Regions from separate parts of the Achromobacter pestifer genome, predicted to be linked through region 1. Evidence: riboswitches for the same ligand, from Rfam matches in the RefSeq annotation. Region 1 holds a riboswitch; the other holds the start of a gene.
What was found. A riboswitch is a leader RNA that binds a small molecule or an ion and turns the genes downstream of it on or off. The one in region 1 is predicted to bind glycine.

Region 1 (14,533 bases):
TCAATGCCTCTGAATACGGCATCACGCCCGCCATCGCCGAACAGATGGGCTACAAGCGCGAACTGGAAATCGCCTCGGAGTCGCTGCGCAAGATGCACAAGCGGGGCATCCGCATCCTGCCCGGAGGCGACTACGGTTTTGCCTGGATGCCGCATGGTACCAACGCCAATGATCTCCAGTATTTCGTCGACTACATCGGTATGACCCCCACGGAGGCGCTGGTTTCCGCCACCGGCCTGGGCGGCCATATCATGCAGCGGCCGGATGAACTGGGCATGCTGCGCGCCGGCTATCTGGCGGACTTGGTCATGGTCGATGGCGATCCGCTCAAGGATCTGTCGCTGCTGGTCGATCCGGACAGGATCGTGCTGGTGATGAAGGATGGGCAGGTGTGCAAGGACACTCGTCCAGGCGGGCGCAGCGATGCCGCGGCGGTGCAGACCACGGAGGACCTCAGGGAGGCCGTGGCGCATTGAACCCTCGGGCGCCCGCAAGGGGGCGTCTTCTTCCGTCAGGCGGGGTGTGCTGTAGCCGCGCGCTGCGCAATCAGTTCTCCGATCCGGTCTATCACCGCCAGCAGCTGCGGCGTTGCCGGCAATGCCGTGTTCATTCGCAGGCAATTTGCAAACCGCTTGCCGTCCGCCGAGAACATCGCGCCAGGGCAGACGCTGAAACCTTCGGCCTGCCCCTGTCGCATCAATTCCCGCGTATCGGTTCCTGCTGCCAATTCCAGCCACAGCAGGAACCCCGCATCCGGTTGCGTGTAGCGGGTGCTTGCGGGCCAGGTAGACCGTATCCGCGCCGAGATGGCGCGCATCGAGGCCTGCGTCCTGGCTGTGAAGCGCCGCAGGTGCCGGTCGTAGTCGCCATTGAGCATCAGATCGGCCAGCGCCGCCTCCATGACGGGCGATCCCGCCAGGCTGGCTTCGACGCGCTTTTCCGTGGCTTCGCGCACGTAGCGGCCGGCCTCCAGCCAGCCGGTGCGCCAGCCTGGGGCCAGCGTTTTCGACACCGACGAGCAATACAGCACCATGCCTGCGGTATCGAAGGTCTTGCACGAAGGTTCGCGTTGCGGCTGCATGGTGATGTCGCCATACAGGTCGTCTTCGATCAGAGGCACACCCGCGCGCGCGATCAGCTTCACCAGCCGCTGCTTCGCTTTCGCAGGCATGGTGAAGCCGGACGGATTGTTCGCGGTCGGACACACGATCACCGCCGCGATCCGGTAGCGCTTCAAGGCGCCATCGAGCACCTCCAGGTCCATGCCCCAGTCCGCGTGCGCGGGGATCTCCAGCGCCTTCAGGCCGTGCGCCTTCAGCAGCATCAGCGTGCCGAAGTAGCAGGGCGATTCCACCGCGACCGTATCGCCGGGCTTCGTCACCACGCCCAGGGCGATTTGCATGGCCTGCGTGGCGCCAGCAGTGATGATGAGCTTGTCGGGATCCAGGTTTCCATCCCAGCGCAGCGCCCGCTTGGCGATTTGGCGGCGCAGGTCCGCGCGGCCGGGCGGCACGCTGTACAGCACGCCCTGTGCGCCCAGGCGGCGATGCGCGGCAGCGACGCTGCGGGCCAGTTCGCGGTTGGGCAGCCAGTCGGGGCAAGGCGTGGCCGCGCCCAGCATGACCAGGTCGGGCGAGCGGGCCTGGGCGAACAGGTCGTGGACCTGCCCGGTCAGCGTGACGGGGCGCGGCAGCGCGGACGGACGCTGGGGCGCCGGACGCGCAACGGGCGCTTGGTGGCGCGGCGCCACGTAGTAGCCGGAGCGGGGGCGGGCGACGACCAGGCCCTGCGATTCCAGCTCACGCAAGGCGCGTTCGGCGGTGGGCGCGCTGACCTTGTTGGCCAACGCCAGTTGCCGCACTGACGGCAGCTTGTCTCCCGGCGCGAGCTGGCCGCGTGCGATCACGGCGCCCAACCGCGAGGCAATGCGGCCATATGTGGTGGCGGAAGCGGCCATTGAATTCTGTATAGGTGGTTTTGTTGGATATCTGACTATACAGATAGGCTGGCGGCGACACTAGCATCACGTCTTGTCTAGACTGGAGAGACTGATGAAAGTCGCAATGCTTGCCTACGACGGGTTTACCGATGTGGACCTGTTCCTGCCCTGGGACCTGTTCAACCGCGTGCAGGATCCGGACTATGTGAACTACCAAGGGCCCTGGTCGGTCCGCATCTGTTCCGATGGCGAAGAGGTCAGGTCCAACACCGGCATCAGCTTCCGGCCGCACGGCAAGCTGGAAGAGCTGCGCGAGGCCGACGCCGTGTTCATCGTCAGCGGTCCGGGTTCGCGCGCCAAGCTGGCGGACGCGGACTTCATGGCCCGCCTGCAACTGGATCCGGACCGCCAGGTGATCGGCGCCATCGATTCGGGGGTGCTGTTCCTGGCCAAGCTGGGCTTGCTGGAAGGCAAGACGGCCACGACCTATCCCGGCGTGTTCGCCGAACTGGAGTCGATGGGAATCAGCACCGTGCACGAAGCGCTGGTCGTGCACGGCAATGTGGCATCGGCGGGCGGCTGCTTGTCCACCCAGGATCTCGCGGGCTGGATCGTCGAGCGCTTGCTGGGCAAGGAAAAGTCCGAGGCGATGCTGGGGATGATCGCCAAGGTGGAGTGAGCGCGCGGTGGCGCTGTTCTACGTTCTCAAACCTCGCCCACCCCCTCCCGCACGCTCGCCGCCAGCATCTGCGCGGTCGCCGCCGACAAGGTCCAGCCCAGATGCCCATGCCCCGTGTTGTAGAACACGCCCGGCCGCCTGCCGGGGCCGACGCGGGGCATCATGCTGGGGGTCATGGGGCGCAATCCGCACCAGGGCACCACGCGCGAGGTGCGGATGCCGGGGAAGTGCTTGCGGGTCCAGTCCACCAGCGGTTGCACGCGTTCGGCGCGGATGTCCATGTTGAAGCCGTTGAATTCGGCCGTGCCGGCCACGCGGAAGCGGTCGCCGAGGCGGCTGGTGACGATCTTGGCGGCTTCGTCGAGCAGGCTGACATGCGGCGCGGCGGCCTGGCTGGCGGCGTCGTCCAGGTGCACGCTGATGGAGTAGCCCTTGACCGGGTAGATGTTGAGCGTGTCGCCCAGCTGCCTGGCGAACTGCCGGCTGACCGCGCCGGCGCAGACGACGATGGCGTCGGCCTCGTGCTGTTCGTGGCGCGTGCCGCCCTCGCGCGCGACGTCGAGCACGTACGGCGCGCCGTCCACGCTGATGTTGCGGATGTCGGCGTCCTGCGCGAAGCGCACGCCGCGGCGCTCGCAGGCGCGGGCCAGGCCGCTGGTGAATTTGTGGATGTCGCCGGTGGCGTCCGAGGGCGTGTAGAAGCCGCCGTAGCAGGGGGTTTGCAGCGTGGGCTCGATGCCGCGCGCTTCCTCGGGCGATACCGCGTAGCGTTCCAGCCCGCCTTCCTGCAGCAGGGCATTGGCGCGTCGCGCGGTCTCGAAGCTGGCGGCGTCGTGGTAGATGTGCAGGATGCCGCGGCGTTCCAGATCGAAATCTATGCCTTCTTCCTCGGCCATGGCGTACAGATGCTGGCGCGCGGCGATGGCGAGCCGCGTGGTCTCGATGGTGTTGCGGCGATAGTTGCGGATCTGCCCGACGAACTGCGCCAGCCATGAATACTTGTGCCAGCTGAACCGGGGGTTGAGCAGCAGCGGCGCGTTGCGGCGGCCGAGCCAGCGCAGGCCTTTCATGACGGTGGCGGCGCTGTTCCAGACCTCGGCGTTGCTGGCCGACAGTTGGCCGCCATTGGCGTAGGAGGTTTCCATGGCGGGATAGCGCTGGCGGTCATAGACGGTGACCTGGTATCCCAGTTTGCTCAGGGCATAGGCGGACGTGACGCCGGTGATACCGGCGCCAATGATGGCGATGCGGGGCATGATGGCTCCAGATTGAGTGGCCGCGGCCACCCGGCCGCAGCACCCCATCTGTCTCTGTACCTGAGAGCTTCACCCGCGGCGCAAGCGGCGGCGGGATCCCCTTCGGTGGGCGCGCTTGGCGCCTCTCTCCAGATTGTCTAGACCGCGCAGTCCTGTTTGCCTGAGAGTTTCCGGGGCGGTTGCTCCGTCGGCGCCTGCCGCTGGGACAGGTCTCTTCTGCGGGGTTTTGGATCGACGAGGCGAGAATAGCCAAAATTCTCGGAAATGAGGCTAAGGGTTAGTACCAATGGAGCGCCGCGCCGCGTTACGATGCATGCGCGCCGTTCGCCGCGGCGCCACGGGACTCAATACGAAAAGGGATGACGGGTATGCGCCTGAGCAGAATGCTGCGCACGGGGTTGTTTGCACTGATGGCTGGGGGCTGCGCCCTGGCGCAAGCCGGTCAGGCCGAGACCGACCGCGCGATCGACGAAGCGGCGCAGGCCGTCATGCGCGAACACGGCATCGCGGGCCTGTCGATCGCCGTCACCCGCAACGGCGCGCAGCGCTTCTACAACTACGGCGTGGCGTCCAGGGAAACGGGCAAGCCGGCCGGCAGCGACACGCTCTACGAGATCGGATCCATCAGCAAGACTTACACCGCGACCCTGGCGGCCTACGCGCAGGCGCGCGGCCGCCTGGTCCTGGCCGACAGCCCGGCCAAGACCCTGCCGGAGCTCGCCGGCAGCGACTTTGCCAAACTGAGCCTGATCAACCTGGGCACGCACACGACCGGCGGCTTTCCCCTGCAGGTGCCCGACGGGATCAAGAACCAGGCGCAGCTGATGGCTTACCTCAAGGCCTGGAAGCCCGAGCATGCCGCCGGCACGTACCGTACCTACGCCAACCCCAGCATCGGCATGCTGGGCGTGGTCGCGGCCAAGAGCCTGAACCGGCCGTTCAAGGCGGCCATGGAGCGGGACCTGTTTCCCAAGCTGGGCCTGACCAGCACCTACATCGACGTGCCCGCCGCCAGGATGGCGGACTACGCGCAGGGCTACAACAAGCAGGACGCGCCCGTGCGCGTGAATCCGGGCGTGCTGGCGGACGAGGCCTACGGCGTGAAGACCAGCGCGCGCGACCTGATCCGCTTCGTCGACGCGAACATGGGTTTGAACCTCGCCGATGCCGAACTGCGCGATGCGATCGCGCAGACGCACGTCGGCTATTACCAGCTGGGCGATATGACCCAGGACCTGGCCTGGGAGCAACTGCGCTATCCGGCGACGCTGGACGCGTTGCTGACGGCCAACGCCGGCAACTACAACAGCCAGAGCCAGCCGGTGGCCGCGCTGAACCCGCCGCTGCCGCCGCAGGAGGCCGTGTGGATCAACAAGACGGGTTCGACCAATGGCTTCGGCGGCTACGTGGCGTTCGTGCCGTCGAAGCGGTTGGGCATCGTGATACTGGCCAACCGCAACTATCCGAACGAGGCCAGGGTCCGGCTGGCGTACCGGATCCTGGACGAATGGGATAAATAGGCGCGCAGGCCCGGGCTAGCGCGCAGGCGGCTGGCGCGCCGCGTCGTAGCGGGGCAGCAGCTCCATCACTTCCAGCCGCTTGCACAACTGCGCCAACCGCTCCATCTTGTAGGCGTTCAGGTCCACGCCGGCGTAGTCATAGAAGCCCTGGCCGTCGCGCAGCCCGTTGCGCCCTTGTTCCATGTTGCGGGCGATGAGGGCGGGCGAGGCGAAGCGCGGATCGATGGCGTCGGCGAGATAGCGCGAGGCGTAGTAGAGGATGTCGCCGCCGCCCCAGTCTATGAATTCCAACAGCCCTAGAACCGAGAAGCGCAAGCCGAAGCCCAGGCGCACGGCCGTGTCGATGTCTTCGGCGCTGGCCACGCCTTCCTCCACCATGCGAGCCGCTTCGTTCATGGCCAGGGCCTGGATGCGGGGCACGATGTAGCCGGCGGCGGGGGCGCATTGCACCGGCTTCTTGCCCGCCAGGCGCAGCGTTTCCAGCAGGCCCTGCGTCGCGGCCTCGCTGGTCTGGGGGCCGCGGCTCACTTCCACCAACGGAATGAGGTAAGCGGGATTGAGCCAATGCGCGTTCAGGAAACGTTGCGGGCCCAGCACCAATTCCGCCAGTTCGGTGACGAGAAAGGTGGAGGTGGTCGACGCGATGATGCTGTCCGGCGCGCAGGCCGCGCCCAGCCATAGAAAGGCGTCGCGCTTGGCGTCCAGGCGTTCGGGCACGGCTTCGAACACCACGCGCGCCTGCCGCAGGTCTGCTTCGGCATCCTCGCGCGCGCACAAGCGCACGCGCGCCAGCGCAATCTCCGCCTGCGAGGCATCGAGCAAGCCCAGCCTGGACAGGATGCCGAGTTCGCGGCGCAGATCGTCCCGCACGCGTGCAAAGTACTCGGCCTGCTCAGCGGGCGTGCGCGGCTTGATGTCTATCAGCGTGACGTCCAGTCCGGCATGGATGTATGACAGCGTGATGCCCACGCCCATGCGGCCGGCGCCGATCACGCACAGTTTTTCGTTCATGGCATGCATCCTCGTGTCAGCAGCCTTCAGCCAGCAGTTCGCGCATGCCGTCGCGCGACAGGCGGTCCAGGCCCAGGCGCTCCAGCGTGCGTCCTTCGGCGTAGAGATCGCGGCCGGTCACCGCGCTGGCCAGGCTCAGCAAGCCTTGCGCCACAGGCGTCGGCACGCCCGCCCAGCGGCCGGCGGATACCAGGAATGACAGGCCGAGCCGCGTGTCCTCGAGCATGTAGCGGTGCGTGTGCAGGTCTATGTCCTCGCGCCAGTCGCCGCTGTCGGTGAGCCGGCCGTGGGCGCCGCGGCCGTACATCCATTCGTCGCCTTCGGCGGCATAGTGGTCGGCCAGCGGGAAGTGCGGCGCGGCATAGCCCAGGGCCGCGCGGATGGCGATGCGCTCCGCGTCCAGCGCGTCGGTCACGCGCCGGATGGAGGCCTGGGTGCCTTCGTTGTGGATGTCCCAATTGTCGAAGTGTTCCAGCGGCCCCGCGTTCATCATGATGAGCGGCGGGTGGATGATGGGGCCGGCATTCATCAGCGCGCCGGAAAGCCCGTCCTCTACCGGTTCGATGCTGGGGTAGGCGCGCTGGACCACGGCCAGCGCATGCTCCGACAGCCGGCGCGGGAAGACGCCCGTGGGCAGGCGGGTGGCATAGCCGCTGACGACGACTCTTTCGCCATGCTTGCGGGCCAGATAGGGCAGGGTGCCGGTCTCGGCGAAGGCCGTATCGGCGGAATTGCCGGCGTCTTTCATGGCGCGGGCGAAGACGTAGCAGCCGAAGGTGCCAGGCGGCAGGAACACGACCTGGCCGTCGCGCAGCAGCGGCGCCAATGCCTGGGCCAGCGCTTCGTGGGTGGTGGACGGCAGGGGTATGACCAGCAGCTCGGCATCCGCGACGGCCGCGGCCAGGTCGCGCACCAGCTGCAATTGCCGCGGTCCGTCGCCCAGCGGGAGCTGGCGCGTGCCGCGATAATCGGTGACCGTCAACGCGCCCGCGTCCCGCAATCCCTGGAAGGCTGCCCAGTCCCGCCGCCACCAGCGCACCTCATGGCCTTTTTCAAACAAGTCGGCCGCCGCCGCGTAGCAGCCGTGGCCGCCGCCTATGACGCTGATTCTCATGGTCAAGCTCCGTCTGTTGGAGCCTTGATCCTAGCGGCGGCGCGCAGGCCAGGCTGCGCCGAACGCGCAAGCGGCGTTCCGATCCGGCAAGCGAATCCACGCGCCGCCCGGCGGCGCCTAATGCCTGCCCTGGCGCAGGGTGTCCGACGGCAGGCAGCCGTAGCGCTTGCGGTAGTGGGTGGCGAAATGTCCGAAGCTGGAAATGCCGTGCCGCAGCAGGATGTCGGTGACGCTGTCGCCTTCACCGGCCTGCGCAAGCGCCGCGTGCACCTGCGCCAGCCGCTGGTTGCGCACGTAGTCGCTGGGACTCTGCTTCAGGAACTGCGAGAAGCCGTTTTGCAGCGTGCGCACGGAGACGCCGCAGTGGGCCGCCAGGTCCATCAGCGAGAGCGGTTGGTCCAGATGGCTTTCTATGTAATCGCGCGCGCGCCGCACGTGCAGCGGCAGCGGCTGGCGGCGGTCCGCCTGCAGGGCCTCGGAGTAGTTATGCGGCAGCTGGGTCAGCAGCAGCGTCAGCAGGTAGTCGGAAAAACCGGCGGCCAGGGTCTGCGTGACGCCTTCGATGGCGGGGTGGCGGTACAGCCGGCAGAGATAGTCCAGCGTTTCGCGCACCGCCACCGGTCCGGGAGCGTCGGCATCCATTTGCAGGTCGAACACCAGCGCCTGTTTGACGGGGCGCTCGAGCAGCCGCTGCAACTGGCGTTCCAGCGCCTCGCGCTCGACGCGCAGGATCAGGTTGCGGCAGTCGCGGCCGATGCGGATCACGCTGCGCTCGGAGGGCGAGGAGATCGTCAGGCTGCCCGCGTTCATGGAGGCGCTGCGCTTGCCCAGCGTGATCAGCCCGGAGCCTTGCAGCGTGATGCGGATCAGGTAGTAGCTGGCGATGTCGCCGGCGTCGATCTCGACCTCGGCGCCGTAATGCAGATCGAACAGCGCCGCATTGCCGAAGAAGACGCCGTACAGGCGGGATTGCAGGGATTTTCCCGGAGGGACGCACATGCGGTGCGACCATAGGTGTTGGCTGACCTGATCCTTGATCTCGGCGATGTTGCCCGAGTCCAGCAAGCAATGGCGGTCCAGCGGATTGGTGTCGTTGAACATGCTTTCCTGCGCAGCGGGAACAGTCATTGCGTCAGGCGTATAGAGGCTGGCCGCGCAAAGACCTACAAAAGATGGGCCTGCAAGCAAGTGAGGCGCAACCCGGCCCGTTGGGCGATGGGCAGATCTCACCACCATACAAGGGAAACAAACCATGACTGACGGCAGCCCGCGGCACGGATCAAAACCTAGCTACGCCTACGAGTGGTACGTCGTGGTGATATGCATGCTAGCGTACATATTTTCCTTCGTCGACAGGCAGATCCTGGCGCTGATGATCGAACCCATCAAGCACGATCTGCAGCTGTCCGACACGCAATTCAGCTTGTTGCACGGGCTGGCGTTTTCCTTGTTCTACGCCTTCATGGGCATTCCGATCGCCTTGCTGGCGGATCGCTATTCCCGGCCGAAGATCATCGCGATCGGCGTGGCCTTCTGGAGCCTGGCGACCGCGGCCTGTGGCCTGTCGCGCAATTTCGCGCAGATGTTCCTCGCGCGCATCGGCGTGGGCGTGGGCGAGGCGGCGCTGTCGCCCGCCACATACTCCATGCTCAGCGACATGTTTCCGCGCGAAAAATTGGGACGCGCCGTCGGGATCTATTCGATCGGCTCGTTCATAGGCGGCGGCATGGCCTTTCTGATCGGCGGCTATGTCATCGACCTGCTCAAGAGCGTGGACACCGTTACCTTGCCCTGGATAGGCGCAATACGGCCGTGGCAGGTGACCTTCTTCATCGTGGGGTTGCCCGGCCTGCTGATCGCGCTGCTGATCCTGCTGACCGTGCGCGATCCCCAGCGGCTGGGCTTGCGGCGCAATGCCGCGGGGCAGGTGCAGAAGCCCGCCATGAAGGACACCTTCCGCTTCCTGGGCCGCCATCGCGGCACTTTTTTCTGCCACTATCTGGGCTTCTCGTTCTATGCGATGGTGCTGTTCGCGCTGCTGGGCTGGACGCCGGCGTTCTACATGCGCAAGTTCGGCATGTCGCCCGTGGAAGCGGGCTACATGCTGGGCGTGGTGGTGCTGGTCGCCAACACCGCCGGGGTGTTCTGCGGCGGCTGGTTGATGGACTGGCTGGCCAAGCGCGGCTACAGCGATGCGCCGCTGCGCGCCGGCGTGATCGGCGCGGCGGGCATGGCCTTGCCCGCGGTGATCTTCACCCAGGTCGATTCCCTGTGGCTGTCGGTGGGCTTGCTGCTGCCCGCCATGTTCTTCGCCTCGTTTCCCATGCCGACCTCGACGGCCGCGATGCAGATACTTCCGCCCAATCAGCTGCGCGCCCAGGTGTCGGCGCTGTTCCTGCTGATCTCGAACCTGATCGGGCTGGGTCTGGGCACCACCGCGGTGGCCATGCTGACGGACCGGCTGTTCAAGAACCCGGCGGCGGTCGGGCAGTCCATGTCGGTCCTGGTCGGCGTGGCCACGGTGCTGTGCATTGGCCTGCTGGCCGCGGGCTGCAAGCACTATCGGCGCAGCCTGAACCTGGAAGCGCAAGAGGCGCCACCGCTTGCGCCCGCGCGCGTGTCTTCCTGAAAGCGGCTGCCAGGGCTGCCCGGGGCCGCGATGCGGCCCTTTTTTGAACTCTGTTACCTCTTCGTTGAACTGCACATTCCTCGTAAAAGAAATGGTGCCGGGGATGCGCTATAACGGACGCTTGACGCATTACTGTTCCCCTAATTCATGCCCCGTTTTCCCCGCAGTTCGTCGCTGGCCCTGTCCGTTGCCCTGGTGGGCGTCCTGGCGGGATGCTCATCCCCCAAGCCAGAGTTCGAAAAAGAAGACTTCACCCAGAACAACACCTACTCGCGCACCGTCGCCGCGAGCAACGTCGCCGCCTGCGACGCGGGCCGTCGCGCCTTGCTGAGCCAGGGCTACAACATCGACAAGTTCGAGGGCTCGCGGGTCACCGGGCACAAGAATTTCCAGGACGAAAACGGGCAGCACACGCAGATCGCCTTCAACATCGAATGCGCCTCCGACGGCAGTGCGAACGAACGCGCCACGGTGTTCGCCAACGCGGTGCAGGACCGCTATTCGATCAAGCGCACCAACAGCTCGGCCAGCGTGGGCGTGAGCGTGCTGGGCCAGGTGTCCATGCCATTCGGCTCCAGCGACGATTCGTTGGTGAAGACGGGCAGCCAGACGGTTGCGCGGCCCAAGTTCTATGAAGGGTTCTTCCAGCTGCTGCAGCGCTTCCTGCCGGATGCGCAGGCCGCCGCCGCGCCGCAAGCGCCCGCGGGCGGCCGTGGCAAGCCGCAACCCAAGGCCGCGCCGCCCGAGCCGGCGGAATCTCCGGACAAGCCGGCCGATACGCTGAATCCGGCGGCGGCCAATGATGCCAGTGAATCGCCGAAAGCACCGTCGGCAGGAGGTTCCAGTTCACCGGCCGCGCCTGCATCCGCCGCGCCCGCCGCCGTGGCCCCTGCGCCGACGGCTCCGACGCCCGCGGCGTCCGCGCCTGCGTCTGTTGCTCCTGCGTCTGCTGTCCCTGCATCCAGCGCACCCGCATCGACTCCCACGCCCGCCGCGCCGGCCAGCTCCGAGGCTGCCAAGTAGGGCAGCGACGCCGCGTCGGTTTGCCCTGGCGCAAACCGATGCGCCGCGCCGATTCGCGGCGCGGCCCGCATCCGGCGATAATCCCGGGCACCATGACCTATCAACTCCTGAAAATGCTCCACGTGGCGGCCGTGGTCGCCTGGCTGGGCGGATCGCTGTTCGTGTCCTTGTTCCTGCTGTCCTCGCAGCCGCAGGACAGTGAGGAAGCCCCCAAGGAACGCAAGATGCTGGGCGCGCTGCGCCGCTGGACGCTGTACGTGACCACGCCGGCCATGGTGTTGACCTGGCTGGTCGGCCTGCATCTGGCCATGACCTTCGGCTGGTTCGCCATGACTTGGATCTGGGTCAAGGTGGGCTTCGCGTTGGCGCTGTCGGCGCTGCTCGGCATCCAGAGCGCGGCGCTGCGCCGCATGGCCAACGGCAGCGCCAGGCGTCCGCCGCTGGTGGATCTGTACGCGCCGTTCACCGTCGTCGCCTCCGCCGCCATCGTGACGCTGGTGGTCGTCAAGCCCTTCTGATCCGCGCGGCTGGGCATGTGCCGGGACCATATGCCCAACCGCCATAACCAAACGCCCCTGTAATAAGGACTCAACGAACTATTCGTTCGCGCGGTCCGTCCCCCTCCCTAGAATCGTTTCTCTCATAACCGCATAGCCTGAGAGGCGATTCCAATATGACTTCCCGTTTCTTCAAGCGCCTGCTGGGCGCGGTGCTCGCTTCGGCGGCAATGTTCCATGGCCCGGCTTTCTCGGCCGATCCCAAGCCCTTGAAGGTGGGCGTGCGCGGCGGCGTCGACGAGCAGATCTGGGAGGTGGTGGCCCAGGTCGCCAAGAAGAACGGCCTGGCCGTGGAGCCCGTGGTGATCACCGGCACCGCCAGCCCGAACGAGGCGCTCAACAACGGCGACCTCAACGCCAACGCCTTCCAGCACATCCCTTTCCTGAACGACCAGATCAAGCAGCGCGGCTACAAGCTCGTGTCCGTGGCCAACACGCTGATCTCGCCCATCGCGTTCTACTCGAAGAAGTACAAGTCGCTGAAAGAGCTGCCCGACGGCGCCCGTGTCGGCATCCCCAACGATCCCAGCAACCAGACGCGCGCGCTGGTCATCCTGCGCGACCAGGGCCTGATCACGCTGAGGGATGGATTCGATCCGGCCACAGGCACGGCCACGCTGGCGGACGTGACCTCCAACCCCAAGAAGCTCAATTTCGTGGAGAGCGCCTCGGTGGTGCTGGCGCGCTCGCTGCCGGACGTGGATACCGCGGCCATCGTCAACAGCTTCGCCTATCAGGCCGGGTTGATCGCCACGCGCGACGGCATCGCGGTGGAGAAGAAGGAAAACAACCCCTACGTGAACATCATCGCGGTGCGTGAACAGGACAAGAACGCGCCCTGGGTGCCCGAGCTGGTCAAGGCCTACCACTCCGAGGAAGTGCGGCAGTTCATCCTGAGCAAGTACGAAGGTTCGGTGATTCCGGTTTTCTGAGGCGGGAATCGGGCAATGATGCAACACGAATTCTCCACGGCCGGGCTGGCAAGCGCCACGCTGCAGGCCCAGGTCCTTGATGCGCACATCGTGTTCGAGGGCCTGCAAAAACGCTACGAAGGCGTGCAGGGGCAGGTGGCCGCGCTGTCCGACGTGTCGTTCTCCATTGCCCGCGGCGAGGTGTTCGGCATCATCGGACGCAGCGGCGCGGGCAAGTCCACCTTGCTGCGTTCCATCAACATGCTGGAACGGCCCAGTGCCGGCCGGGTGCGGGTGGACGGCGTGGACGTGGGCGGGCTGGACGAAAACGCGCTGGTGGGGCTGCGCCGCCGCATCGGGATGATCTTCCAGCACTTCAACCTGCTGTCCGCCAAGACGGTGGCCGAGAATGTGGCCTTGCCCTTGCGCGTGGCCGGCGTCAAGCCCGCCGCGGCGCGTGCCCGGGTGGAGGAACTGCTGGAACTGGTGGGGCTGCGCGACAAGGCCGACGTCTACCCGGCCAAGCTGTCCGGCGGCCAGAAGCAGCGCGTGGGCATCGCCCGCGCGCTGGTGCACGAGCCGGAGATCCTGCTGTGCGACGAAGCCACCTCGGCGCTGGACCCCGAGACCACGCAGTCCATCCTGGCCCTGCTGCTGGACATCAACCGCAAGCTGGGCCTGACGGTGGTGCTGATCACGCACGACATGTCGGTGATCCGCGAGGTCTGCCACAAGGTGCTGGTGCTGGACGGCGGCCGCAAGGTCGAGGAGGGCGAGGTCTGGCGCGTGTTCGGCAACCCCCAGGCCGATGCCACGCGGGCTTTGTTGCGGCCCTTGCAGCACGACCTGCCGGCGGACTTGGCGGCGAGGCTCGTGCCCGACCTGCAGGGCCGCGAGGGCGTGGCCGTGCTGCGATTGCGCTTTACGGGGCAAGGGCGTCCGGATGGCGTGTCCTTGCAGGCGCTGGCCGCGCTCGGCCCCGGCGCGACGCTGCTGCATGGCGGGCTGGACCGCCTGCGCGGCCATGCCCAGGGCAGCCTGCTGGTGTCGGTGCCGGCGGGCGCATTACAGGAAGAGGCCGCGCGCGCCGCGCTGGTGGCCGATCAGATCAAGGTGCTGGGTTATGTCGCTGCCGATGCTTGATAAATACCTGCAGGCTTTCCTGCAGACCCTGGCGATGGTGAGCGTATCCGCCGTCATCGCCATCGTTCTCGGCCTCTCGCTGGCCGTGGTGCTGACTGTCACCGCGCCAGGCAATCTGTATCCCAGGCCGCGCTTCAACAAGGTCCTGTCGGTGACGGTAAACACCTTCCGCGCCATTCCCTTCATCATCCTGCTGGTGGCGATGCTGCCGTTCACGCGCTTTCTGGTGGGCACCACGCTGGGTACCTGGGCCGCCATCGTGCCGCTGTCGGCCAACCTGGTGCCGTTTTTCGCGCGCATCGCCCAGGTCAGCCTGAACGACGTGGACCACGGCCTGGTGGAAGCGGCCAGGGCCATGGGCTGCCGCCGCTGGCACATCGTGCGCCATGTGCTGCTGCCGGAAGCCTTGCCGGGCATCATCGGCGGCATGACCGTCAGCGTCATCGCCATGATCAACGCGTCGGCCATGGCGGGCGCGGTGGGCGCCGGCGGCCTGGGCGACCTGGCGATCCGCTATGGCTACGAACGCTACGAGACCCGCGTGATGTTCGAGGTGATCGTGATCCTGATCGCGCTGGTCTCCATCGTGCAGTTCACCGGCGAATGGCTGTCGCGCCGCGCCGACCACAAACGCTGACTCCGCGCCGGGGCCACGCGCCCCGGCCTTACCCGAAAACACAGGAACGCTGAAATGTCCGAGTCCTCGCAACACGGTTTCGCCACGCGCGCCATCCACCTGGGCTACGACCCG
Region 2 (14,533 bases), 1.5 Mb from region 1:
ATAGAAGTCGATGGCGTGTTCGAGATCGGGCACGTCGATGTTGACCAGGATGCGCATTTGGAGTCCGTCTGCGGGTTGGAGGCGAAAAACATATCATGGCCGCCGCGCCCAGTGTTACCAGCGTATGCGTTAAAGAACGCTGCCGCGGCGTCCGTAAAAGACAGTACATGTGTTTGCCGATTTGGCGACGTCATTTCCGCAAGCGTTAAAAAGCCCCGATCCGTGCGTTACCCCCATATCCCCTGGCTGCCTCTGTTGTTCTATCCCGCGCTGCCGGTGGCCGCCGCGGTGGGGCTGCTGTTGTGGCGCGAATGGCCGCCGGCCCTGACGCAGATCGTGCCGTTCGTGCCCTGGGTGATGGCGCTGATCGGCGTCGCCGTGTGCCTGATGTACCAGCGCGCGCAGACCATGGTGCTGATGCTCAGCGTGTTGGCCGCCACGGCGGCCTGGCCGACGCTGGCCACGGAAGCGCCCTGGGCCGTCGGGCCGGCGCTGGCGTGGTGGTCCCTGGCTTACACCATCAACGCCCTGTGGTCCGAGCGTTCCAGCATGCTGCTGGACACGGCCGCACGGATAGGCCTGATCGCCGCCGGCGCGGCCGCGATCGCGTTGGCCGGCAAGGACGGCGTGTCCGATCTGCTCGGCATGCTGTCCGTGCAAGGCAGGTTGGCGCACCTGAGCGTGCCGATCGAAGGGCTGATTGCGCTGCTGGCCACGGGCTTGACGCTGACCCTGCTGCTGTTGCGCTATGGGCGTCCGCAGCAGGCGGGGCAATGGTTGGGCTTCGTGTGCATGGCCTGGGCCTTGCCGCGCGGGGCGCAGCACCCCGTCGAATTGGCGCTGATGTCCACCGCCGCGCTGACGGCGCTGTGCATCTCGCTGGCGCACGAAGGTTTCCACATGGCGTTCCGCGACGAGCTGACCGGCCTGCCGGGCCGGCGCGCGCTGAATGAGCGGCTGCAGCGCATGGGCCGCGTCTACACGCTGGCGATGGCCGACGTCGACCATTTCAAGGCCTTCAACGACACCCATGGCCACGACGTGGGCGACCAGGTGCTGCGCATGGTGGCGGCGCAGTTGCGGCGCGTGCCTGGCGGCGGCCACGCCTACCGCTACGGCGGCGAGGAATTCACGCTGGTGTTCCCGGGCAAGACCGCGGCGGAAAGCATGCCGCACCTGGAAAGCGTCAGACGCGCCATCGAGGCCTACCAGATGCGGCTGCGCGACAAGCCGGCGCGTCCCAAGGCCGACCAGATCGGCCTGCGCCGCCGCAGCGGGCGTGACGCGCGCAATGCGCGGCCGCTGCGCGTGACGGTCAGCATAGGCGTGGCCGAACGCAGCGACGCCTTGCGTGCGCCGGAGGCGGTGATCAAGGCAGCGGATCAGGCGCTCTACAAGGCCAAGGACGAAGGCCGCAATCTGGTGCGGGCCTACAGCACGCGGCGCCGGGCGGGCGCGGCCTGAGGCCGGAGGCTACTTGCCGGCCAGCGGCAGCGCCATCAGCGCCTCGTCGTAGAGTTCACCGTTCACACATAGCGCTTCGCGCTCGCGTCCGTACTCGGTAAAGCCCAGGCTGAGGTACAGCGCGGTCGCGGCCAGGTTGTTGGCGGTCACGCTCAACTGCACCTGGCGGATGCCGCGCATGCCCGCGGCATGGGCGATCGCCGCCTGCATCAACTGCCGGGCCAGTCCCTGGCCGCGCTGCGCCGGCGCCACGTACATGCTCCAGATATGCGCCTTGTGGCGCATCTTCAGTTTGCGCTGCCGGCCCACGCCGACCATGCCGGCCAGGGCCTCGCCCTGGAACACGCCGAACATCGCGCTGTCGTCCGAAGGCTGGATCCAGCCGCGGATGTCCTCCAATGTCAGCGTGTGTTCCTCTTCGTAACTCGATCCGAACGATTCGGGGGTTTCCACCAGTGCATCCAGGCGCAATTGGCGCAGCGGCGCGGCGTCGGCGGGAACAAGGCGTCGGACGATGACAGGGAGCATGGCAGGCAAGTGTTGGGATTAGGGAACGTTAGGCTGCGGTTTGGGCAGTATAGGGGGACACGCTGCCTATAATGGTCCTAACGCCGCTTGCGGTTTTCACAAAGGAGCCAATGATGTTCGGTTTCCTCAAGACAAACCAGGACGCCAAGCGCGACGAAGTCCAGGAAGAGTTCGTGGCGCGCGTGGCAGGGGCCGCGCAGGACTTTGTCCAGGCTGCCGGTTCGACCGGGGCCGTGCTGGACTACACGCCGTCCAGCGTCCATGCGCTGGACGAGGCGTTGGAGGCCGCCCACCTCGGGACCTTGCCTCTCACCCCCATGCAGACCGTCGGCGCCGCCGCCTACCTCTACGAGGTGGGACGCCGCGCGCATGGCGGGCTCTACGAAGTGTGCGATGACGAGGATCCGGTGGTGCTGGTCTGCGGCGAACCCGGCGTCGAGGTCTGCTTCGGCGCCATCGCCAAGGTCGAAAGACGCATCCGCTACGGGTCGGCCGAGGCCATCCCGCCCTATTTCGAACAGTTCCTGACGGCCTTGCAGGCAGGCGAGGCCCGCACCATCCGCTAGCGTCCCGGCGCTTCAGGCGCCAGGTTTGCTCCCCCGCGCAGCCCGGGTCTCTGTGCTGAAAACGTCCGCTTTTGGCGCGATGACAACGGCTGTTCGGGCCATTCCGGGATTTCCCTTAGGACTGTAAGAAAAACAGCCCTACAATTCGGCCATTCCCGCCGCCCTGGCGGGTGCTCGCGCCGTCTGTCATCAGGCGGATTTTTCCTAGAAGTACACTCGCGCCGCGTTACGCGTCCGAACCCGCCTTGCCCCAGGAGCGCCTGCATGAAATTCCGCTTCCCCATTTTCATCATCGACGAAGACTACCGTTCCGAGAACGCGTCCGGTCTGGGTATCCGCGCCTTGTCCGCGGCGATCGAGGCCGAGGGCGTCGAGGTGATCGGGGTGACCAGTTACGGCGACCTGAGTTCGTTCGCCCAGCAGCAGAGCCGGGCCAGCGCCTTCATCCTGTCGATCGACGATGAAGAATTCGACGTGGATTCGCCCGAGGACGTGGCCAGCGCCATCAAGAACCTGCGCTCCTTCATCGGCGAGCTGCGCTTTCGCAACGCCGACATCCCCATCTACCTGTACGGCGAGACGCGCACCTCCGAGCACATCCCGAACGACATCCTGCGCGAACTGCACGGCTTCATCCACATGTTCGAGGACACCCCCGAATTCGTGGCGCGCCACATCATCCGCGAAGCCCGCAGCTACGTCGACGGCCTGCCGCCGCCGTTCTTCCGCGAACTGGTCAAGTACGCGCAGGACGGCTCGTATTCCTGGCACTGCCCCGGCCACTCGGGCGGCGTGGCGTTCCTGAAGAGCCCCGTGGGACGGATGTTCCACCAGTTCTTCGGCGAGAACATGCTGCGCGCCGACGTCTGCAACGCGGTGGACGAACTGGGCCAGCTGCTGGACCATACCGGCCCCGTGGCCGAATCCGAACTGAACGCCGCGCGCATCTTCCACGCCGACCACTGCTTCTTCGTAACCAACGGCACCTCGACCTCGAACAAGGTGGTGTGGCATGCCAACGTCGCCGCGGGCGACGTGGTGGTGGTGGACCGCAACTGCCACAAGTCGATCCTGCACGCCATCACGATGACCGGCGCGATCCCGGTGTTCCTGCGCCCCACGCGCAATCACCTGGGCATCATCGGCCCGATCCCGCTGGAAGAATTCCATCCGGACAACATCCGCAAGAAGATCGAGGCCAACCCCTTCGCGCGCGAAGCGGTGAACAAGAACCCGCGCATCCTGACGCTGACGCAGAGCACCTACGACGGCGTCATCTACAACGTCGAAATGATCAAGAAGCAGCTGGGCAGCTATGTTGACACGCTGCACTTCGACGAAGCCTGGCTGCCGCACGCCTCGTTCCACGAGTACTACCAAGACATGCACGCCATCGGCGTGGATCGCCCGCGCAGCCAGGACGCGATGGTGTTCGCCACTCACTCCACGCACAAGCTGCTGGCCGGCATCTCGCAGGCCTCGCAGATCATCGTGCAGGAGTCCGAGACCCGCAAGCTGGACCGCAACGTCTTCAACGAAGCCTACCTGATGCACACGTCCACCTCGCCCCAGTACGCGATCATCGCGTCCTGCGACGTGGCCGCCGCCATGATGGAACCGCCGGGAGGCACCGCGCTGGTCGAGGAAAGCATCCGCGAAGCCCTGGACTTCCGCCGCGCCATGCGCAAGGTGGAGTCCGAGTTCGGCAAGAACGACTGGTGGTTCAAGGTCTGGGGCCCGAACCGCCTGGTTTCCGAAGGCATCGGCAACCGCGACGAATGGATCCTGGAATCCAACGACCACTGGCATGGCTTCGGCGAAATGGCTGAAGGCTTCAACATGCTGGACCCGATCAAGGCCACGGTCATTACCCCGGGCCTGGACATGTCGGGCAGCTTCGGCGAAACCGGCATTCCGGCCGCGCTGGTGTCCAAGTACCTGACGGAACACGGCGTGGTGGTCGAGAAGACCGGCCTGTATTCATTCTTCATCCTGTTCACCATCGGCATCACCAAGGGCCGCTGGAACACGCTGCTGACCGCCTTGCAGCAGTTCAAGGACGACTACGACCGCAACCAGCCGCTGTGGCGCATCCTGCCGGAATTCTGCCGTGACCATCGCCGCTACGAGCGCATGGGCCTGCGCGATCTGTGCCAGCAGATCCACGAGGCCTACCGCGAGCGCGACGTGGCCCGTCTGACCACCGAGATGTACCTGAGCGACATGGTCCCGGCGCTGAAACCGTCGGACGCGTTTGCCCGCATGGCGCACCGCGAGGTCGAGCGCGTCGACATCGACAAGCTGGAAGGCCGCGTCACCGGCGTGCTGCTGACGCCGTATCCCCCGGGCATTCCGCTCTTGATCCCGGGCGAACGCTTCAACCGCACCATCGTCCAGTACCTGCAGTTCGCGCGTGAGTTCAACGAGCGCTTCCCCGGTTTCGAAACCTACATCCACGGCCTGGCCGACGAAGTGGGTCCGGATGGCGAAAAGCGCTACTACGTCGACTGCCTGATCGAAGACTGATGTTCGATGTAGCAGTACTCGGCGCCGGCGCCGCGGGCATGATGTGTGCCGCGGTCGCCGGCCAGCGCGGCTTGCGCGTGGTGCTGGTCGACCACGCCGAGCGCCTGGCGGAGAAGATCCGTATTTCCGGCGGCGGCCGCTGCAACTTCACCAACATCGGCGCCGGCCCCGCCAACTTCCTCTCCGACAACCCGCATTTCTGCCGTTCGGCCTTGGCGGGCTACACGCCGCAGGATTTCCTGGCGCTGATGAAGCGCCACCACATCGCCTGGCATGAGAAGCATCGCGGGCAGCTGTTCTGTGACGATTCCAGCGAATCCATCATCGAGATGCTGCGCGCCGAATGCGACGCGGGCAGGGTGCAGTGGCGCATGGGCTGCTCGGTGTCCGAGATCGGCCATGGCGAGCAGGGCTTCGAGCTGCGCTCCAGCCAGGGTCCGATCCGCGCCGCGAAACTGGTGGTCGCCACCGGCGGCATGGCCATTCCGCAACTGGGCGCCACCGATTTCGGCCTGAAGATCGCGCGGCAATTCGGCCTGAAAGTGGTGGAGCCGCGGCCCGCCCTGGTGCCGCTGACCTTCGATGCCGAGCAGTGGCGGTCCTTGTCCGAATTGTCCGGCGTGGCGCTGGAGGTCAATCTGCAAACAGGGCAAGGCAAGGCGCGCGGCGAGTTCCTCGAGGATCTGCTCTTCACTCACCGGGGCCTGTCCGGTCCGGCCATCCTGCAGATTTCCAGCTACTGGCAACCCGGCGAGCCCATCGTGATCGATCTGGCGCCCGGCCGCGATCTGGCGGAAGAACTGCTGGCGTCGAAGTCAGGCAACCGGCAGCAGCTGCATACCGTGCTGGCGGGCCTCTGGCCCAAACGCCTGGCCGACCGCTGGCTGCACCTGGCGGAGCAGGGCGGCAAGCCCGGCCTGGCGGCGCTACGCCTGGCGGACGCGCCGGACAAGACCTTGCGTGCGCTGGCGCAGGACATCCACCAGTGGACCCTGGTGCCCAGCGGCACGGCCGGCTACAAAAAGGCCGAAGTCATGCGCGGCGGCGTGGACACGCGCGGGCTGGACCAGAAATCCATGCAGGCCAAGACCACCGCCGGCCTCTATTTCATCGGCGAAGCCGTGGACGTTACGGGTTGGCTGGGCGGCTACAACTTCCAATGGGCCTGGGCTTCGGGCGTCGCCTGCGGCAAGGCGCTGTAGTTTCCACCTAGGGCCATGGCGTCGATAGGCCGGCGCTATGGCAAGAATTGGAAGCTTGCCGTTGTGATATTAAATAAAAATACTTATCATTTATGTTTTCGATATTGATCTAGCCTCGAACAAGGGGGCGGATCTCACGGAGACATGCATGGCTTACACCCTTCCGCCCCTGCCGTACGCCTACGATGCGCTGGAACCCCACATCGACGCGATGACGATGGAGATCCACTACAGCAAGCACCATCAGACCTACGTCAACAGCCTGAACGCCGCGCTGGAAGGCGCGGGCATCGTCACCAATGAGCCGGTCGAGTCCCTGGTGGCGCGGCTGGAGCAGTTGCCCGAAACCGTCCGCGGCGCCGTGCGCAACCATGGCGGTGGCCATGCGAACCACAGCCTGTTCTGGTCGGTCATGTCGCCCGAGGGCGGGGGCGAGCCGGACGGCGCGCTGGCGGCGGCCATCGAAGCCGAGCTGGGCGGGCAAGCCGCATTCCGCGACGCCTTCACCAAGGCCGCGCTGACCCGCTTCGGCAGCGGTTGGGCCTGGCTTTCGGTCACGCCGGCCGGCAAGCTCACGGTGGAAAGCAGCGCCAACCAGGACAGCCCGCTGATGCATGGCAACACGCCCATCCTGGGGCTGGACGTGTGGGAGCACGCCTACTACCTTAAGTACCAGAACCGCAGGCCCGAGTACATCGGCGCCTTTTACAATGTTGTGAACTGGCCTGAAGTGGCGCGCCGTTACGCGGCGACGCAGCGCTGAGCGCATCCCTGGCAAGGAGGGCAGCGGCACATGAATACCTTCAGCCGTCATCGCGTGCGGCCAGCAGCCACCAGCATCAGCGTGTGGACCCTGGCCGTATTGGTGGCCTGCCTGGGCCTGCACCAGCTGTGGGCCTATCTGGACGTGCGCGCGCCGCACGTGGCCGATGCCCTGCTGGGCGGGCTGGTGGCGGCAGCCGCCACGGCGCTGGGCACCCTGCCCATCCTGTTCGCCCGCAGCATTCCGCAAAAAATGCAGGACAGCATGTTCGGCTTCGGGGCCGGCGTCATGCTGGCGGCCAGCGCTTTTTCGCTGGTGGCGCCGGGCATCGCGGCGGGCCGCGACCTGGGCTACGGTCCCTGGGGCGCAGGGCTGACGGTGGGCGCCGCCGTGCTGCTGGGGGCGGCCGTGCTGCTGCTGATGGACCGCACCCTGCCGCACGAGCATTTCATCAAGGGCAGGGAAGGGATCGAGGCGCACCGCCTGCGCCGCACTTGGCTGTTCGTCTTCGCCATCACCCTGCACAACCTGCCCGAGGGCCTGGCCATCGGCGTGGGCTATGCGGGCAACGACGCCATGCGCGGCACCGCGCTGGCTACTGGCATTGCGATCCAGGACGTCCCCGAGGGGCTGGTGGTGGCGGTGGCGCTGCTGGCGGCGGGCTACCAGCGCGCGTTCGCCGTGGCGCTGGGCATGCTGTCCGGCTTGGTCGAGCCGCTGGGCGCGGTGCTGGGCGCCGCGGTGGTGGGTTGGTCCGAGCCGCTCTTGCCCTGGGGCCTGGGTTTCGCCGCGGGCGCCATGCTGTTCGTGATCAGTCACGAGATCATCCCGGAATCGCACCGCAAGGGGCATGAGGTCTACGCGACTTGCGGGCTGATGTTGGGCTTCGTGCTCATGATGCTGCTGGACACGGCGCTGGGTTGAGGCCGCCGCAGGCATTCCCTGGCCGCGGCTTTCGTTGTATGCTTTCGGCGCTGTCACGCATGTTGCGGGAGAGAGCGGCCTGTATGTCCGGCCGCCGCCGAAGGCGCAATTCGCCCAGAATCGCTCAGGTAACCCATACCGCCCATGCTTGCCCCGTCCCGGTTTTCTTACCGCATGGACGCGGCAAAACAGTACTCTGGAGAGACCTGGCGCCGCCCCTGAACTAGGGACATAGCGAGCAGCCCAGGCGCCGAAGGTGCAAACCCGCCACGCGGGGCAACTCTCAGGCAAAAGGACAGAGGGGCGGAAGATTCAGCCGTTGTGCCAGCGCAGTCCGCTTGGCGCCACCGGCATTCCGTAACCCTGGCAACACTGCCGTCCCGGAGTTTCCGCGCATGTCCGCAACCCTCAAACGCACCCCGCTGGCCGAAGAACACGTCGCCTCTGGCGCCCGCATGGTCGACTTCGGCGGCTGGGACATGCCGCTGGCCTACGGTTCGCAGCTGGAAGAGCACCATGTCGTGCGCCAGGACGCCGGCATGTTCGACGTGTCGCACATGCTGAACGTCGACGTCGCCGGCCCGGACGCTTTTGCGTTCCTGCAACGCCTGGTCGCCAACGACGTGTCCAAGCTGACCGTGCCCGGCAAGGCGCTGTACAGCTGCATGCTGAATCCGCAGGGCGGCGTGATCGACGATCTGATCATCTATTTCTTCGCCGCCGACGAATGGCGCGTGGTGGTCAACGCCGGCACGGCCGACAAGGACGTCGCCTGGATGCAGCGCGTCAAGCAGGCCGGCCAGTTCGACGTCGCCATCACCCCGCGCCGCGACCTGGCCATGGTGGCGGTGCAGGGGCCGAACGCCCGCGCCAAGGTCTGGGCCGCGCGCCCGGCCTGGCAGGCCGCCAGCGAACCGCTGACCCCTTTCGTGGCCGCCCGCGTGGGCGACGACACCCTGGTGGCCCGCACCGGCTACACCGGTGAAGACGGTTTTGAAATCGTGCTGCCCGCCGCCGAGGTGGTGCAGCTGTGGCGCGATCTGGTTGCCCAAGGCGTGCGCCCTTGCGGCCTGGGCGCGCGCGACACGCTGCGCCTGGAAGCCGGCATGAACCTCTACGGCCAGGACATGGACGAGCTGACCCAGCCCGACCAGGCCGGCCTGACCTGGACCGTGTCCCTGAAGAACGCCGAGCGCCGTTTCATCGGCCGCGACGCCCTGGAACAATTCGCCACCCCGGCCAGCTTTATCGGCCTGAAGCTGCAAGAGCGCGGCGTCATGCGCGCGCACATGGCCGTGCGCACCAAGGATGGCATGGGCGAGCTCACCAGCGGCACCATGTCGCCCACGCTGGGCGTGTCGATCGGCTTCGCCCGCCTGCCGCAAGGCGTCAAGCCGGGCGACACGGTCGAAGTCGACATCCGCGGCAAATGGGTGCCCGCCCTGGCCTGCAAATTGCCGTTCGTGCGTAACGGCAAAGCGGTCGAACACTCGTAAACTCGAAGCTTCGCGCGAGCCGCCGGCCCCTGGGGCGATGGCCGCCCGCGCGAGGCGCGCAACACCATTCATCTACCCGCATTCCCTCAGGAGTTCCCATGAGTCTGCCCACCGATCGCAAGTACACCGAGTCCCATGAATGGGTCAAAGCCGAAGGCGACGTGTTCGTCGTCGGCATCACCGATACCGCCCAGGACCAATTGGGCGACCTGGTCTTCGTCGGCGACGTGAAGGTCGGCGCCAAGCTGAACGCCGGTGAGACCGCTGGCGTGGTCGAGTCGGTCAAGGCCGCTTCCGACATCTACGCGCCCGTGGCCGGCGAGATCGTCGCGTTCAACGAAGAACTGGAAAACAACCCCAACCTGATCAACGAATCGGCTTTCACCGCCTGGATCTTCAAGATCAAGCCGGTCAATGCCGCCGACGCCGACAAGCTGCTCGACGCCGCCGGCTACGAAGCCGTCGCCAACGGCTAAGCCGCTGGTCCGGACCGGGCGCGCAAGCACTAGCTCCGCGCCCGATCCGCAAGATGCAATACCGTCCGTCCTCCGACGACACCCGCTATCCCGAGACCTCTCCATGTCGCGCGCCCTAGACACCCATACCGACTTCATCCCCCGCCACATCGGCCCTTCCGACGCCGACCAGGCCGCCATGCTCGCCGTCATCGGCAGCGCCAGCCTGGACGCCCTGCTCGAGGAAGTCGTGCCGCCCAAGATCCGCAGCCAGGCCCCGCTGGCGCTGCCCGCCTCGCGCAGCGAAACCGACGTGCTGGCCGAACTGAAGCAGATCGCCGGCCGCAACAAGGTCTACCGCAACTACATCGGCCAGGGGTACTACGGCACGCAGACGCCCAACGTGGTGTTGCGCAACATTCTTGAGAATCCCGCCTGGTACACGGCCTACACGCCTTACCAGCCCGAGATCTCCCAGGGCCGCCTCGAAGCCCTGCTGAACTACCAGACCATGGTCGCCGACCTGACCGGGCTGGACATCTCCAACGCCTCGCTGCTGGATGAAAGCACCGCCGCCGCCGAAGCCATGACGCTGGCGCGCCGCAGCGCCAAGTCGAAGAGCCCGGTGTTCTTCATTTCGCGCCACGTGCATCCCCAGACCATCGAAGTCGTGCGCACGCGCGCCGAAGGCCTGGACATCGAGATCGCCATCGGCGACGAGGCCGAGGGCCTGCCGGAGTGCTTCGGCGTGCTGCTGCAGTATCCGCACAGCACCGGCTCGGTGGCCGACTACCGCAAGCTGGCCGAGGCCGCGCACGCGCAAGGCGCCATCGTGGCCGTCGCGACCGACCTGCTGGCGCTGGCCCTGCTGGCCGCGCCCGGCGAATGGGGCGCGGACATCGCCATCGGTTCGGCCCAGCGCTTCGGCGTGCCGTTCGGTTTCGGCGGCCCGCATGCCGGCTTCATGGCCTGCAAGGACGCCTTCAAGCGCAACATGGCCGGCCGCCTGGTCGGCGTGTCCAAGGACGCGCAGGGCAATCCGGCGATGCGCCTGGCGCTGCAGACGCGCGAACAGCACATCCGCCGCGAGAAAGCCACTTCCAACATCTGCACCGCGCAAGTGCTGCTGGCCGTGATGGCCGGCATGTACGCCGTGTGGCACGGCCCGGCCGGCATCCGCCGCATCGCCGAGCGCGTGCAGCGCAGCACCGCCATCCTGCGTGCCGAGCTGGTCAAGCTGGGCGTGAAGGTCGCCAACGACACCTTCTTCGATACGCTGCTGCTGGAAACCGGCGCGGCCACCCCGGCCATCCTGACCGCGGCCGATTGCGCGCACATCAACCTGCGCCGCGTCGACGGCGCCCGCCTGGCGGTTTCGCTGGACGAGACCGTCACCGTCGCTGACCTGCAGGCGCTGGTCAACGTCTTCGCCGCCGGCCTGGAGCGCGACGACGTCGAACTCGACATCGACGCGCTGGACGCGGCCGCCGCCAGCGGCATTCCCGCCGGCGTGGCGCGCGAAAGCGCGATCCTGACGCATCCGGTGTTCTCCAGCGTGCAGTCTGAAACCGACATGCTGCGCTACCTGCGCAAGCTGGCCGACAAGGACCTGGCGCTGGACCGCACCATGATCCCGCTGGGTTCGTGCACCATGAAGCTCAACGCCACCGCCGAGATGATCCCCATCACCTGGCCCGAGTTCGCGCTGATCCACCCGTTCGCACCGGCTTCGCAAAGCCAGGGCTACAACGAACTGATCGACCGCCTGTCGGCGGCGCTGTGCGAGATCACCGGCTACGACAACATCAGCCTGCAGCCCAACTCGGGCGCGCAGGGCGAGTACGCCGGCCTGTTGGCCATCCGCGGCTACCACCAGGCCAACGGCCAGCATCAGCGCAACATCTGCCTGATCCCGTCGTCCGCGCACGGCACCAACCCGGCCTCGGCGCAACTGGCCGGCATGGACGTGGTGGTGGTGGCTTCCGATTCCAACGGCAACGTCGATCTGGCCGATCTGCGCGCCAAGATCGAGCAGGTCGGCGACAAGCTGGCCGCGCTGATGATCACGTATCCGTCCACCCACGGCGTGTTCGAGGAAGCTGTCACCGAGATCTGCGATCTGGTGCACCAGGCCGGCGGCCAGGTCTACCTGGACGGCGCCAACATGAATGCGATGGTGGGCGTGGCCCAGCCGGGCAAGTTCGGTTCGGACGTGTCCCACCTGAACCTGCACAAGACCTTCTGCATCCCGCACGGCGGCGGCGGTCCCGGCGTGGGTCCGGTGGCGGTGCGCGCGCACCTGGCGCCTTACCTGCCTGGCGTGGTGAACGAACAGGGCAAGCTGCCTGGCGACGCCAAGGTCGGTCCGGTCTCGGCCGCGCCGTTCGGCTCGGCAGGCATCCTGCCGATCCCGTTCGTGTACATCTCGCTGATGGGCGCCGACGGCCTGCGCCGCGCCACCGAAGTCGCCATCCTGAACGCCAACTACATCGCCACCCGCCTGCGCGACCACTATCCGGTCCTGTACGCGGGCCGCAATGGCCGCGTGGCGCACGAGTGCATTCTCGATGTGCGTCCGCTCAAGGAAACCAGCGGCATCAGCGCCGAAGACATCGCCAAGCGCCTGATGGACTACGGCTTCCATGCGCCCACCATGAGCTTCCCGGTGGCCGGCACGCTGATGGTCGAGCCGACCGAATCGGAAGGCGTCGCCGAACTGGATCGTTTCATCGACGCGATGATCTCGATCCGCGAGGAAATCGCCCAAGTCGAGCGCGGCGAGCGCGATGCCGAGGACAACGTCCTGAAGAACGCGCCGCACACCGCGCAGATGCTGCTGGCCGAGGAATGGCTGCACGACTATCCGCGCCAGCAGGCCGCCTATCCGGTGGCTTCGTTGCGCGACGCCAAGTACTGGCCGCCGGTTGCCCGCGTGGACAACGCCTACGGTGACCGCAACCTGGTGTGCGCCTGCCTGCCGATCGAAGCCTACGCATAAGCGCAGTCGGCGCGGCCCGGCGGCAAAAAAAATCCCCCATCCGAAAAGATGGGGGATTTTTTCGTCTTGCTTCGGCCGAGGCTTACTTCGCCGGCGCGGCCTTGCTGGCCACGGAGAAGTCTTCGGCGATGCTGAAGAACGTGTTCAGCATGATCTGCAGGTTTTCCTTGCCGATGCCGCCTTCCGAGTTCATGTCCATCTGCAGCACGGCCCGGTTCTTGTCGTCCAGGTAGGCGCGCGTCCAGCGGTATTCCTGGTTCCAGGCATTGATGGCCTTGAGCGAGACCGGCTTCTTGCTGCTGTAGGTCGCGGTCACGACCAGGTCATGGCACTTCTCGGTGAAGTCGTTGCACAGGAAGTCGACGCGCAGCTCGCTGGCGCCCGTGTCGCGGGGATCCAGGATCAGGACGGGACCCTCGTCGCCATCCTGCTTGCGGGGGTTGTAGACCATGTCGTCCAGCATGGTCGTCACGGTGTCCAGGTCGAAGTCCTGCATGTAGCCGGCCGCGGACGCGGTGTCGGAGGCTGCGGCCAGTTCCGTGCCTTCGGCCGGTTCGCCTTCCTCTTCCATGCCGTCCATGTCGTCGTCCATGCCGGTCGCGCCCAGCAGGCCCGCGAACAGTTCGTCGGCGGGGATCTTCTGGCCGTTCAGGTCGCCCATGCCATCGGCGAAGTGGAACTTGCCGATGATGTTGTCGCCGTCGTTCTTGCCGACGTTGAGCATTTCAGCCATGCCGGACATCGAGCGCATCTGGTCGTCGGCTTCCTCGGCAGCTTTTTCCGCGGTCAAGCCTTGCTTCTTGACGGCGTACTGCACGATCAGGTCGCGCACCATGGGCTTGGAGATAACCAGGGTCGCATCGATCTGCTTGATGGCCTTGACCATGATCTCCTGTGGCGTCAGATCCTTGACGTTGGGCGGATTGGTCAGGTCCAGGGCGAAGGTCAGCTTGCTTTCGCCCTTGTCGGTCTTCCAGCTGATCGGGTCGATGCTGAACGTGGGGTTGCCGTTGAGCAGCTTGCCGGCATTTTCCAGCACGGCGTCGAACTGTTCGTCCTTCAGGCCTTCGTCGCTGGCGCCCAGCATGTACTGGCGCACGATCTGGTTGTAGGTGTCCGACAGCTGCTTGATGGCGGCGCCGTCCAGCTTGGCGAGCTTGATCACAGCCTGGCCGTTGCCCAGGGCCACGTCGTTGAACGTGATGTTGCCGGTCTGGTAGGTGGCTTCGACGTTGACGTTCTTGTCGTCTTCGGCCAGCTTGACGCCATAGCCCAGGTTGTCCAGCGAGACCTTGACGTCGTCACCGGGGCGGGTGACGTCGATGCGCTTGAGCTTGACGCTGGAGTCGCCAATGGACAGGCCGAACTTGCCCATGCGGCTGTTGACGTCCATCGTCAGGCCGGACACCAACATCTTGATGGGGTCGTCCGATTTTTCGCCATCCACCGACAGCGTTTCCATCAGGGCGTGCGCCGTGACGGCTTGCTGCGCGCGGTCGAAGGTGCCGTTGATCGCCATGCCGCTGAAGTTGACGGCGTTGCCTTCGTGCGTGATCTGCACGGGGGCGATATTGGCGGTCGAGGTGGCGAAGCCGCCGAAATTGATGATCG

Region 2: linked by a shared signal. The riboswitch ahead of gcvT (glycine cleavage system aminomethyltransferase GcvT) and the one ahead of FOC84_RS24345 (D-amino acid dehydrogenase) in region 1 are both predicted to bind glycine.

Annotation. Positions count from the first base shown of each region.
Region 1 is NZ_CP053985.1:5,133,821-5,148,353, forward strand. Features, by position in the region: gene FOC84_RS24330 (metal-dependent hydrolase family protein) at 1-476, shown strand, start outside; gene FOC84_RS24335 (PLP-dependent aminotransferase family protein) at 512-1,957, opposite strand; gene FOC84_RS24340 (DJ-1/PfpI family protein) at 2,052-2,618, shown strand; gene FOC84_RS24345 (D-amino acid dehydrogenase) at 2,645-3,874, opposite strand; glycine riboswitch at 3,919-4,010, opposite strand; glycine riboswitch at 4,012-4,103, opposite strand; gene ampC (class C beta-lactamase) at 4,258-5,394, shown strand; gene FOC84_RS24355 (3-hydroxybutyryl-CoA dehydrogenase) at 5,410-6,405, opposite strand; gene FOC84_RS24360 (NAD/NADP-dependent octopine/nopaline dehydrogenase family protein) at 6,422-7,519, opposite strand; gene FOC84_RS24365 (AraC family transcriptional regulator) at 7,637-8,647, opposite strand; gene FOC84_RS24370 (spinster family MFS transporter) at 8,772-10,148, shown strand; gene FOC84_RS33500 (DUF2242 domain-containing protein) at 10,296-11,171, shown strand; gene FOC84_RS24380 (CopD family protein) at 11,264-11,689, shown strand; gene FOC84_RS24385 (MetQ/NlpA family ABC transporter substrate-binding protein) at 11,845-12,660, shown strand; gene FOC84_RS24390 (methionine ABC transporter ATP-binding protein) at 12,679-13,782, shown strand; gene FOC84_RS24395 (methionine ABC transporter permease) at 13,763-14,419, shown strand; gene FOC84_RS24400 (trans-sulfuration enzyme family protein) at 14,474-14,533, shown strand, end outside.
Region 2 is NZ_CP053985.1:3,661,608-3,676,140, forward strand. Features, by position in the region: gene FOC84_RS17570 (GNAT family N-acetyltransferase) at 1-57, opposite strand, end outside; gene FOC84_RS17575 (GGDEF domain-containing protein) at 223-1,464, shown strand; gene FOC84_RS17580 (GNAT family N-acetyltransferase) at 1,474-1,992, opposite strand; gene FOC84_RS17585 (hypothetical protein) at 2,106-2,558, shown strand; gene FOC84_RS17590 (arginine/lysine/ornithine decarboxylase) at 2,823-5,084, shown strand; gene FOC84_RS17595 (NAD(P)/FAD-dependent oxidoreductase) at 5,084-6,286, shown strand; gene FOC84_RS17600 (superoxide dismutase) at 6,435-7,049, shown strand; gene FOC84_RS17605 (ZIP family metal transporter) at 7,080-7,973, shown strand; glycine riboswitch at 8,029-8,124, shown strand; glycine riboswitch at 8,160-8,282, shown strand; gene gcvT (glycine cleavage system aminomethyltransferase GcvT) at 8,369-9,469, shown strand; gene gcvH (glycine cleavage system protein GcvH) at 9,568-9,945, shown strand; gene gcvP (aminomethyl-transferring glycine dehydrogenase) at 10,049-12,922, shown strand; gene FOC84_RS17625 (DUF945 family protein) at 13,005-14,533, opposite strand, start outside.